DNA from 3 places in the Rhizobium beringeri genome. Region 2 is predicted to be linked to each of the others. Evidence: predicted binding sites of a transcription regulator. Region 2 holds the regulator's gene; each other region holds the start of a gene.
The links. Region 2 encodes LexA, which represses DNA repair genes until DNA is damaged. Its sites were predicted from a motif close to TGTTCNNNNTGTGTTCNG; they were not measured.
Positions count from the first base shown of each region.

Region 1 (4,196 bases), 1.6 Mb from region 2:
AATGATGAGTGGCTTGATGGTCATGGCGTTCCCATAACCCATCTTTTCCGACTATGGAATTATCCGGCAGGCGGGGAATACGCTTTTTTGCATCCCCGCCTGGAATTTCGCCATATTCGCCTCAGGCCGCCCGGCGGGCAGCGCTGGCGGAACGGCCATCCGGCCGGGCGCGGAAGCGCCGCAGCAGCTCGATCAGGGTTTCCACCTCGTCCTTGAGGCGGCGGGTTTCCGCTGAGGAGTGCTCGACCATGTCCGAATTCTGCTGGGTAATCGCACCCATGTTGCGGACGGCGACGCTGACCTCGTTGACGCCGGTCGCCTGATCGCGGGCGGCGGCGGCGATATCAGCGACGAAACGGTTGATGATGTCGATGCGACTGATCATGTCGTTCAGCGCCTCACCGGTGCTGGAGACGATGCCGACACCCTGATTGACCTGGGTCGAGCTCTGCGAGATCAGGTTCTTGATCTCCTTGGCCGCTTCCGCGGTGCGCTGGGCGAGTTGGCGGACTTCCTGGGCGACGACGGCAAAACCCTTGCCGGCATCACCGGCGCGGGCCGCCTCGACGCCGGCGTTCAGCGCCAGCAGATTGGTCTGGAAGGCGATCTCATCGATGACGCCGATGATCTTGGAGATCCCCGTCGAAGATTTCTCGATGCCGGCCATCGCCGAGACGGCGCTAGTGACGAGTTCGCCGGAGTTCTTCGCCTTCTCTTGCGTCTCGCGCACGGCGTCCGAAGCCTTCTCGGCATTGGCGGCCGTCTGGCCGACGCTGACGGACAGCTGCTGCAGGGCGGCCGAACTCTCCTCGACGCCTGCCGCCTGCTGGGCAGTGCGCAGCGCCAGATCGTTGGTTGCATTGGAAATGACGTCGGCGCCGCTCATGATATGGCCAGAAGTCTCGCGCACGGACGCGAAGGACTGGCGAAGGGCGCTGACGGCGCGGTTGTAGTCCTCGGCCATCTGCTGGAAATTGCCCGGCAGGTCGGACGGCAGGGTGGCTTCGAGATCGCCGTTCGACAGCGCTTCCAGACCGCGGCGCAGCTGCTCCAGCGCGATCGCCTGATCGGATTCGGCCTGGGCACGCTCCTCTTCCAAGGCACGGCGCTTTGCTTCGAGCGTCTCGAGATAGACCGAGATGGAATAGTCCATGTCGAGCATGCCGGCCTTGATGACGGCCGACAGCTTCTCGGCCAACTGCTTGCCCTGCTGGCGCGCAAACATCGACGGCCACTGCTTCTCCATGATGCCTTTGACGAGTTCTGACATGACGATGGCGTAACCGCCAATATACCAGCGCGGCTCCAGCCCGATGCGGGCGTGCGTCCGGCCGACCGCGGTCACGCCGTTGACATAGCTCTCGTCGAACGCGCCGCCGGCCAGATTGGCCCAATGATCCTGCTGGCGCTTCTTGGCATGGCCGACATGGTTCCTATCGGCGAAGAAGCCTGCGACAGCGGGGGTCTTGGCGATCTTGGCGTAGAATTTATCGAGGGCGCCGCCGATCAGCTCTGATATGACAGGGCGCAGATCCCGCATCGACTTGCGCGCTGCCTCATCCAGTTCGATGAAATCGAGGCGCTGCCTGAGGGCACTGTCGGTCTGCTGGGCGGTCATGGGGATCTCTGTACTTGGCGCGACGCGCGCGGGAAGGAATTTCTGCGCCGCAGGTTTTGGCCAATATGGTTGAGCAATCGTTAAATCGGACGGCGATTTCTTCTCCCCGAGCGAGGAAGAGCGATAGCTTGCGAGGATATTGGGGGCCGCCCATTCCGTTCACGTTTTGATCTATATATTGCCATTTCTTCTGTTATGCTCGGGGCATGACCATCCATTCCGAATCGCTCGCTCTTTCCCTTGCCTCGATCAGCCCGGCCATGCTGGCGCTTATCGGCGGGGCCCTCGCCGTCCTCTTCGTGCTGGTGATCGTGCTTCTCCTGCGCGGCGCCAGCCTTCGCCGCGAGCAGGCGGAGGAAGCGAGCTTTCGTGCTGAGGAAAACGAAGCGCGGATGGCAGAGCTTTTGAAGATCCAGGCGGAGATGCAGGGCCGCATCGCGGCGATGACCGAGGTCTTCGGCGCGCGGCAGAGCGAACTCAACCAGACGATCAGCCAACGCCTCGACGGCATGTCGCAGCGCGTCAGCTCGACGATCACCGAGCAGACGAAATCGACGCATGAGAACCTGCAGCGGCTGCAGGAGCGGCTGGCGGTCATCGATGCCGCACAGAACAATATCCAGACGCTCGCCAAGGATGTCGTCGGGCTGCAGGCCATTCTGTCCAACAAGCAGACGCGCGGCGCCTTCGGCCAGTCCAGGATGGAAACGATCGTCGCCGACGGCCTGCCGATGGGCGCCTATGCCTTCCAGCAGACGCTGTCCAACGGTTCGCGGCCGGACTGCACGATCCGCATGCCGAACGGCGCGCCGCCGCTGGTGATCGACGCGAAATTTCCGCTCGAAGCGTGGAACGCGATCCGCGACGCCGGCAGCCCCGAGGCCGGCAAGATCGCCGGCCAGCAATTCCGCCGCGACATGGAGGTCCATATAAGGGACATTTCCGAGAAATATCTGATCCAGGGGGAAACCCAGGATACGGCCTTTCTCTTCGTGCCGTCCGAATCGATCTTCGCCGAGATCCACGAGCACTTCGAACCGGTGGTGCAGAAGGCGCACCGCGCGCGCATCGTCATCGTCTCGCCGTCGCTGCTGATGCTGTCGATCCAGGTCATCCAGGCCGTGCTCAAGGACCAGCGCATGCGGGCGCAGGCACATCTTATCCAGGGCGAGGTGGCAATCCTGATGGACGATCTCAGCCGCCTCGATGAGCGGGTGCGCAAGCTGCAGGGCCATTTCGCCATGGCGCAGAAGGATATCGACATGGTGGTCACGTCAGCCGACAAACTCACCAGGCGCGGCGCCAAGATCGAAGCGCTGGAATTCGAGGCCGGCGGCGATGCCAAGCCCGCCCGCGACAGCGAAGCCGCGGCCAAATCGGTGGAAAGCCGCACCGGTCTTCTCAAGCTCCGGGTGGTTGACGAGGAGTGACCGCTTCGGGCAGTGTCTCGCCCGCATGAAACAGTTGGAGCCTGATTTCACTTGCAGGCTCCAGAAGACGGGACACATTCATGATCACAGTTTTCGGGTCCATCAACATGGATCTCATCGCCACGACCGAGCGCCTGCCGAAGCCCGGCGAGACGGTGGCCGGCAACGGCTTTGCCACGGCCGCCGGCGGCAAGGGCGCCAACCAGGCGCTGGCGGCCCGGCGCGCCGGCCGCTACGTACACATGGCCGGTGCCGTCGGCAAGGATGCTTTCGCTGCGGAGGCGCTGGCCCTGCTCGATGATGCAGGTACCGACCTTTCTCTGATCAAACATGTCGACGGTCCCACAGGCACGGCGCTGATCCTTGTCGGCGGCGACGGAGAAAACATGATTGCCGTCGTTCCCGGCGCCAATGGCAAGGTCACACCTGCCGATGCCGAGACGGCGATCGGCCGCATGAACGAAGGCGATATCCTGATGCTGCAGCTCGAAGTGCCGGCTGCTGCCGTCGAGCGCGCGCTGTCGGCCGCCCGCGCCAAGGGCGTCACCAGCATCCTCAACCTCGCGCCGCTGATCCCCGATGCCCCGCGTCTCGGCCGGCTCGCCGATATCGTCATTGCCAACGAGACCGAATTCGAGCGGCTGGCCGGACAGGAAGGCATGGACGCCGCAGCGCGTGAGGCCGCCCTTGTGCGCCTGCATGTGGAGACGGGCCAGACGCTGATCGTAACGCTCGGCGGCGATGGGGTCATCGCCATCCGCGACGGGGCGATTTCAAGGGCGCAGGGTCTCAAGATCGAACCTGTCGATACGGTCGGCGCCGGAGACACTTTCTGCGGCTATTTCGCTGCAAGCCTCGACGACGGCCTCGATTTTGTCTCGGCGCTGCGCCGTGCGGCGGTTGCCGGTTCGCTCGCCTGCCTCAAGGCCGGGGCGCAACCGTCGATCCCCTTGAGCGAGGAAGTCGCAGACAGGATATAGCCGCGTCTCTTTGCGAAACGGCCAACGGATCTCCCTGTAATTCAGGGCGTTCCGGCGATTTTCCTGGTCCCGATCGATAGAGTTTTATTCAAATTTAAGAGATTTCCGGCGATGTTCCTCATGGCCGCCGGCGCCTCCCGCCTTTCGGATTCCGGACGTCGACTGCAT
Region 1 is NZ_SILG01000001.1:54,333-58,528, reverse strand. Features, by position in the region: gene def (peptide deformylase) at 1-24, opposite strand, end outside; gene ELH03_RS00280 (globin-coupled sensor protein) at 122-1,618, opposite strand; gene ELH03_RS00275 (DNA recombination protein RmuC) at 1,825-3,048, shown strand; gene ELH03_RS00270 (ribokinase) at 3,129-4,028, shown strand.
Region 1: ELH03_RS00275 (DNA recombination protein RmuC) is a predicted target of LexA. The motif match lies at 1,775-1,792, and genes of this name have one in related genera.

Region 2 (4,196 bases):
CAATCGATTATTCTTGCCGGATTTGATTGGTGGTTGCATTCTGCCTGCCTGGGCGGATGACCTTGGGCGGCACATGCAGGAGTTGACGACAGTCGAATTGCGGCCGGAAGCAGGCGCCGGCCTTGCCGACTCCGCCGGTTTTTCTTCGCCTGTCGTGGTGACGCGGCCGGCAAGGACGCAGTCGGCGACACCGTGGCGCCACCGGTTGCCGGCAGCAGCCTCGCAATCACTGCGTGCCGGCATGCGCATACTGGGCGAAGAGGCGGACCACGGCCGTCTGCTGCTGTTCTCGCCGGTCTTCCTCGGCGCCGGCTCAGCCTTCTGGTTTCTAGCGGCATCGGACTTCCCGCTGGTAGCATCGCTGCTCTGCCTATTGGTGCTGATCGTCGCGGTTCTCATCGCCAGCCGCAGCCGGGCGGCATTGCGGGCAACGCTGCTGGCGCTTGCGCTTGTGGCCTGCGGCGTGGTGTCTGCGCAGCTCGAGAGCCGGCGGGCCTCGACCGTGATCCTCGATTCCGCCGTGACGACGACGGTGACCGGCCGTGTCGAGCGGCGCGAAGGCGATGGTCGCGGGCGGTGGCGCTATATTCTTGCCGTCACCGACACTGAGGCACCGGAGGTGAAGCGGCCGCCGGGGCGCATAACCGCGATCGCCCGCGGCGCGGATGTGCCCTTCGAGATCGGTGACATTATCACCGGCAGGGCACGGCTGACGCCGCCGGCAGGTCCAGCGCTTCCTGAGCTCAACGACTTCTCCTTCGGTGCTTATTTCGATGGCATCGGCGCCAACGGCTTCTTCTACGGTGCGCCGACAAAGGTCGATTTGCAGGCAGGTCCGCAGGCGGCCAGATCGACAACGGAAGCGCTGCTCGAAGGACTCTACCGGCTGCGCAGCGGTATCGGTGACCGCATAAGGTCGATCCTGCCCGGCGACACCGGCGCTTTCGCCGCTGCTCTGGTGACGGACGAGCGGCGCGCAATCTCGAATGAGACGACGGAGGCGCTGCGCCAGTCCGGTCTGGCTCATATCATCGCCATCTCCGGCCTCAACATGGCACTGTCTGCCGGCATCTTCTTCGTCGGTTTCCGGATGCTGCTCAGCCTCTTTCCCGGCGTCGCCCAGGCCTATCCGACCAAGAAGATTGCTGCTGCCGGCGCGCTCATCGCCGTCACCGCCTATTTCCTGATTTCCGGCTTTGCGGTCTCGGCCGAACGCGCATTCATCATGATGGCCATCATGTTGATTGCCGTCTTCTTCGACCGGCCGTCGATCAGCCTGCGCAATGTCGCTCTCTCTGCGCTTGTCATCCTCGCCATTTCACCGTCCGAGGTCTTGGGTCCGAGCTTCCAGATGTCCTTTGCCGCGACCTTGGCGCTGGTATCGGGCTATCAGCTGTGGAAGGACCGGCGCGTCCGCGAAAACGCCTTCCTGAAGCTGCCGGTGTTTCGGCCCATCGTTACGGTTGCGGGTTTCTTCGGCGGCGTCTTTCTGACCTCGCTGATCGGCGGCTTTTCCACCGCGCTGTTTTCCATCGAGCATTTTCATCGCCTGACCGCCTACGGCCTGCCGGCAAACCTCGCGACGATGCCGATCATCTCCTTCATCATCATGCCGGCTGGCCTGCTGGCGATGCTGCTCATGCCTTTCGGTCTGGACGTTTTGCCTTGGAAGGTCGTCGGATTCGGCCTCGATCTGGTGATCGCTGTCGCAAAGACGGTGTCCGGCTGGGGTGGCGATATCGGCATCGGCCGCTTGCCCGCCTGGTATTTCGCGATAGCCGTCGCAGGCTTTCTGCTGCTGACGCTGCTCCGCACCCGGCTGCGCCATATCGGCACATCGATCATCGTGGTCTCGACGCTCATCCTGCTGCTTCTGCCGGCTCCCCGGCCGCCGGATCTGGTGATTTCGGAGGATGGTGGTCTCGTCGCAATCGTCGAGGCGGCGGCCATGGCGTCCAACCGTGAAAGACCGCCGGATTTCATCTTCGACCAGTGGCAGAGAGCGCTGGTCCTGCCGACGCATCACCCGCCGAAGATGCTGGAGGGTCCTGCTATCCCGCCGGAGGGAGAAGACCGCCGCGTCAGGCTTTCCCGCGATCAGCAGAACGAAGCAAGGTCGGCGATGCGGGCGGCTGCAGCTGGTGGTGAAGCAAACCGCTTTTCCTGCGTCAAGAAGGCCTGGTGCACATCAAGGCTTGGCAATGGTCATGTGGTTGCTGTCATCGATAACGCCGCCTATCTCGGTCCGGCATGCGATGCGGCCGATATCGTCGTGACGTCGGTCCGACTGCGCTTCAACAGCTGCCGCTCAGGGGCGACGCTCTTCACCGGCGAAACGCTGCGCAGGACCGGTTCCGTCGAGTTGCGCTTCGCCGACGCCGGCCTGGAGGTCGCAACCGCATTCGATGCATTGTCGCGGCCGTGGATGCGGCATCGCGCCTATGATTGGCGCAGCAACAGTTTTGCCGAATCCGGACTGCCTGATGTCAGTGATAGCGGCGAATGAGGCCGACGAGCTTGCCCTGAACCTTGACGCGATCCGGCCCGAAAATCCGGGTCTCGTAGGCCGGGTTGGCCGCTTCCAGTGCGATCGAGGCGCCCTTGCGGCGGAAGCGCTTGAGTGTCGCTTCCTCGTCGTCGACGAGAGCAACGACGATGTCGCCAGGGCTTGCGGTGCTGCCGTTGCGAATGATCACGGTGTCGCCGTCGAAAATGCCGGCGTCGATCATCGAATCGCCTTTGACCTCCAGCGCATAATGTTCACCGGAACCGAGCATGTCGGCAGGAACGACGATGTCGTGGGTGTTGTTCTGGATCGCCGAGATCGGAACGCCGGCGGCGATACGGCCCATGACCGGCACGGAGACCGAGTTGCCGTTGTCGGCGACGGGTTTTGCGGGAGCAGGATTAGCGACCGGCTGCGGCTTGCCAAGGCTGCCCTCGATGACGCTCGGCGAAAAGCCGCGCCGGGGCTGAATGCTGGGGCTGTAGGCTTCCGGAAGCTTGATGACCTCGAGCGCGCGGGCGCGATTCGGTAGGCGGCGAATGAAGCCACGTTCCTCGAGCGCCGTAATCAGCCGGTGAATCCCGGACTTGGAGGCGAGGTCCAGGGCATCCTTCATTTCGTCGAAAGATGGCGGAACGCCGGATTCCTTCATGCGCTCATGAATGAAAAGGAGAAGCTCCTGTTGTTTGCGCGTGAGCATCGACGTTGTGACCTCGTGATTGAAACAAATCCAGAACAGACACTATATGTTCCATATGTGTTCCGCAAGTAGCTAAATTTCCGTAAAACTTGGTGCCAACTCGTTGAGATTTTTATTTTCATTCGCCGGATTGGGACACATCTCTTGCATTGAGGGGCGCGCCGTCGCACATCTCTTGCCGTTTCCAGGAGGGATATCATGAACGAGCATTCCGCCAAACCGCACCCGCTGGATCATGTCGTGCTGCCCGTCGTCAATATCGATCTGGCGCGCGAGAGGCTCGGCAAGCTCGGCTTCACCGTTGCCGCCGATGCACGCCATCGCTTCGGAACGGAAAACGCCTGCGTCTTTTTTGCTGACAAGACCTATCTGGAACCGCTGGGGATTGCGAGTGTCGAGGAGAGCGAGGCATCGGCGCGCCTAGGCAATGTCTTCACCGCCCGCAACCGGGCCTTCCGCTTCCGCTGCGGCGAGGAGGGACTTTCGGGGCTTGCCTTCGGTAGTAAGGATGCCAGCATCGATCATCAGAACTTCGTCGGCAACGGATCGAGCGCCGGCGAGATGCTGCAGTTCACCCGGCCGATGACGATGCCGGACGGTTCCGAGAGCATTGCCGGTTTCAAGCTGGCCTTTGCCGGCGACTTGCGCGCGCCCGATCTCTTCCTTTTCAGCGTCGAGCGCGTCAATCCGCTGCCGGCCGACCGCGGCGCGCTGGAAACGCATGCCAATGGCGTCACCGGCATTGCCGAGATCGCGCTCTGCGCGCCTGATGCCGCCGCTTTCGCCGCCTTCGTCGGCCTTGCCGTGGCGCAAGCGGCAGTCGAGAAAACCGGTTTCGGCGTCAATGTCGCGGCGTCGAACGTGAAAATCAGCCTGATGACGCCGGAAGGGCTGGAAGCCTATTTCGAGATCGCAGGCTCATCCGCCGATCGCGGCCTGCGTGGCCGGGCAATCCTCTTCATTGTCGCTGATCTTGCCGTGACAGAAGCG
Region 2 is NZ_SILG01000001.1:1,698,851-1,703,046, forward strand. Features, by position in the region: gene ELH03_RS08715 (ComEC/Rec2 family competence protein) at 74-2,506, shown strand; gene lexA (transcriptional repressor LexA) at 2,487-3,206, opposite strand; gene ELH03_RS08725 (VOC family protein) at 3,405-4,196, shown strand, end outside.

Region 3 (4,196 bases), 3.0 Mb from region 2:
AATCCTCTCGCCGATATTGCGATGAAAGAGCACGGCGCCGCCTTCCGGAGCGCGGATGATCTCGACATTGTCGAGCGGCACGGCCGGACCGGAAAATGCCGTTGCCGCCGGCTTTTCGTCACTGACGATCCCCCGTGCCGCGAGGAAACGCCAGAGCCCGTCGGCGTCCTTTTTCGCCAATACCGGATCGACGTCGCGCTTGCCGCGCAGCTCGACGGTGACGGAAAGTCTGCCGGGCAGCTCGAATAGGCGTTCGTCGGGAACTTCATATTTCCATGCAAAGCCGACGGCCTCCTCGAAGGCCGAGCTTTCGCCATCCGAAAGCAGCACGGCCTCCATGTCGAGTGCAGCGGCGAGATCGGCCGCCTCCGGCCAGAAGGCCTCGTCGATATAGGCATATTGCAGCGATTCATCGTCGCAATGCAGGTCGAGCACGAGATCGGCCCCGAGCGCCAAATGCAGCAGCTGTCGCTTCAATCTGTCGGTAGCCGGGTAATCATCGAGGTTTTTGATCAGCGTCGGGCGGTCGGCCAAGGAGATCAGCGGAAAGTCCCGGTTGAAATTGGTGCGTGAGCCCAAGTCGAAACGGCCCTGCAATTCGCCGAAATGCGATTGCGCCGCACCGATCGGATTGGCCTGCGGCACGATGGTGATGTCGCCCGCGATCTCTCCCTGGTTTTCTGCCTGCCGCAGCCTTTCGCAGAGGAAATGCAGCAGCACCGTTCCCGGCAGCTCGCCGGCATGCAGTGCCGCCTGGATATAGGTCTTTGGCGCCTTCGGATCGCCGCCCTTAAAGCGCAGCACCGGCAGCCGCCACTCCGTTCCCGGCGTATCGCCCGGGATGATGATCTCTGAAACGTCCATGCTGATTTCGCTCCCCGTTTGCACCAATGCCGGAACAGGCTTTCGGAGCTTTATGCGCGGAAATCAGGCAAGCGCAAGCCGAGATCCGCGGACTCGTTGCCCTTAGCCCAGCAGTGGCCAGCGATCGATAATCCGATGTTCGGTTTTTCCGAGAACACTGTGGATGAGCAGGAATTCGGACGCCGTCCATGAAACGGGTGCGTCGAGGGTCGTCGGCGGCACGGCTTTGCGGTCATAGAGCAGCGTCATATGCGGCGTGAAATCGCGGTTGATATTGTGGCGCAATCCGGCATTGTGCATGCCGACGCCCAGTTGGACATGCACTCGGGTGAGCGGCTTCCGTCCGCCCTCGCCGCAAAGCACAAGCGCTCGCGGCTGCGGAAATCGCATGATCCGGTCAAAGGTCATTGCGATCGGCGCACTCTCGACCGTGGCGCCGGCCTGTCGTGCCGCGAAGACCACATCCTCCGGCAGCTTCGGATAGTCTCCGACCCAGATGATCGACACATGCAATGTCGTCAGGCGCGGTCTGCCGGAAAGGGAGAAGGCTCGACCATAGTCATGGGCGATTGCGGCCACCTGCTGCTCGATGGCATCAGGAGGACAGAGCGCAAAGAAAAGCCGGTGTCCGCTGGCGTAGCTTTCGTTCCACCGTCCGCGACCATTTTTGTCGTCTCCGAAGTCGAGGGGCATTTGGTTCATGGAATTTCAGGTCGTCATGACCCACCTCGTCGTTTCCAAAACGCGCCGAAGGATACTCCGGAAGGACGCGACATCAAGAACAAAAAGAGAACATAATTTCCCGATAGGCTCGGCGTCACACTCATCCGAACCGTCGCCCCGGAACCGGGTGGCGAGGAGGCTCGGGCGACAGTGCAGGGGCGCATTGCAATTTTTCCTGAAAGCCCGGCGCGCGCAAGAAACGGGTTGAAACAGAGGCCGTCCCATACGATTTTGAGGGTCATCGAAAACGCGGAGGCTGTGTCATGGCCGAGACCATACACCACTATCTCATCTTCGAAACCGCGGGCGGTTTCTGCGGCATCGCCTGGAGCGATGCCGGCATCACCCGTTTCCAACTGCCGACCAAATCAGCAGAAGCGACCGAACGGCTTCTGCTGCGCCGCCTGCCGGATGCCGAACCCGGCGCGCCGACGCCCGCTGTGCTCGAGACGGTCGCTGCGGTGAAGCGCTACTTCCAGGGCGAGGAGACGGATTTTTCCGGCGTCGAACTCGATCTTGCAGGTCAGGATGCCTTCTTCCGGGATATTTATGCGGCAGCAAGGCGTGTCGGCTGGGGCCGCACCACCACTTACGGCGCGCTGGCCAAGGAGCTCGGTGTCGGGCCGGAAGCCGCTCGCGACGTCGGCCAGGCGATGGCGAAGAACCCGGTCGCTTTGATCATCCCCTGCCACCGGGTGCTTGCGGCCGGCGGCAAGATCGGCGGCTTCTCCGCTCCCGGCGGTTCGTCATCGAAGGCCCGCATGCTGGAGCTCGAAGGCGTCAACCTTGCACCGCCGCCGCCTGCCCAGCAGTCGCTGGGTTTTTAGGCGGTGGCTGTTTCGTTTTCCGCAATTCCGGACGCAAAACCGCTCTACACTTTTGCTGGAATTGCTTCGGCAAAATCTCGGCCGATCAATGCGGGCTGGCTGTCGGCCGGATGATGATCTCGCTGACATCGACGTCATCGGGCTGGCTGACGGCGTAGAGGACCGAATTGGCGATGGCCTCAGGGCTGATCGTGATCGCCCTGAAAGCCTTCATGGCATCCCGCGCCGTCGGATCGGTGATCGTGTCGGCCAGTTCCGATGTCGTCGTGCCGGGCGAGATGACGGTCACGCGGATACGATCGGTCTCCTGCCGCAGTCCGTCCGAGATCGCCCGCACTGCGAATTTCGTCGCGCAATAGACGGCAGCGGTCGGAGAGACGCTGTGGCCGCCGATCGAAGACAGGTTGATGATCTGCCCCGATCCCTGCGCCTTCATGATCGGGAGCGCCGCCGCGATGCCGTAGAGAACGCCCTTGATATTGACGTCGACCATCCGGTCCCACTCGTCGACCTTGAGAGCCTCGAGCGGCGAGAGCGGCATGACGCCGGCATTGTTGACGATAACGTCCAGCCGGCCGAATTCGGACTTGGCAAAGCCTGCGAAGGCTTCCACATCCGCCCGGTCAGTGACGTCAAGCTGTTGCAGGCGCACCGACCCGCCCTTTGCCGCGATGTCGCCGGCAAGTTCCTCCAGGCGCTCGGTGCGGCGTGCGCCGATGACGATATGGGCGCCTGCGGCAGCCAGCACCTTTGCCGCAGCCTCTCCGATGCCGCTGCTGGCCCCGGTGATGGCAATGACTTTTCCTTTGATATCAGACATTTCAAGCTCCATTTGCACGCCGCTCGCCTGGCGATGCGGCTGAGGGTTTTCTTGGCGGTTAGCTTGGGAAGTCGGCGCTGAGCGTCGTCTCCGCCCAGGCGTCGAAATTTGCGCGCAACGCATCGAGCCGTTCGCGGGCGATCTTCAGGGCGGGTGCGCCGAGCAGCAGGCGCAGCGGCGGCTCGTCCGCTTCGAATGCCGATATGATCGCGGTGGCCGCGCGTGTGGGATCACCCGGCTGATTGCCCGAGACCGAGCGGGTGGCCTGGCGCCGCTTGCCGGATGTTTCGGCGTAGTCGTCGATGATCGTTCTGGATTCGACCATCGACCGGCCGGCCCAATCCGTGCGGAAGGCGCCGGGCTCGAGGATCGTCACATCGATGCCAAGCGGTTTGACCTCATGCGAAAGCGCTTCTGACAAGCCTTCGACCGCGAACTTGGTGGCGTGGTAGTAGCCGGTTGCAGCAAAAGCGATGAGCCCGCCGAGCGAAGAGACATTGAAGATATGTCCTTGCCGGCGTGAGCGCATGCCCGGCAGAACCTGCTTGGTGACATCGATCAAACCGAAGACATTGGTCTCGAACTGGGCGCGTATCTCGGCATCGTCGCCCTCTTCGATCGCCGAGAGGTAGCCGTAGCCGGCATTGTTGACGAGGACGTCGATCGCGCCGAAATGCGTTTCGGCGTCATGAACCGCGCGGGCGATGGAGCGGCTGTCCGTCACATCGAGTGCAAGAGCAAGCGCGCGGTGGCCGTGTTCTGCCGTGAGATCTGCCAGGGTCTCGGGTCTGCGCGCCGTCATGACGACGCGCCAGCCACGGGCCAGGACGGCTTCGGCGAGTGCCCGGCCGAGGCCGGACGATGCGCCGGTGATGAACCAGATGGGTGCTGGGGAAGACATGATCGTCATCCTTTCCGGCCGGCAAATGCGGCCTTATCCTTGGTGATGTTGCCTTTCAGGC
Region 3 is NZ_SILG01000001.1:4,671,055-4,675,250, forward strand. Features, by position in the region: gene ELH03_RS23180 (M14 family metallopeptidase) at 1-864, opposite strand, end outside; gene ELH03_RS23185 (2'-5' RNA ligase family protein) at 967-1,566, opposite strand; gene ELH03_RS23190 (methylated-DNA--[protein]-cysteine S-methyltransferase) at 1,851-2,414, shown strand; gene ELH03_RS23195 (SDR family oxidoreductase) at 2,500-3,234, opposite strand; gene ELH03_RS23200 (oxidoreductase) at 3,293-4,144, opposite strand.
Region 3: ELH03_RS23185 (2'-5' RNA ligase family protein) is a predicted target of LexA. The motif match lies at 1,642-1,659, and genes of this name have one in related genera.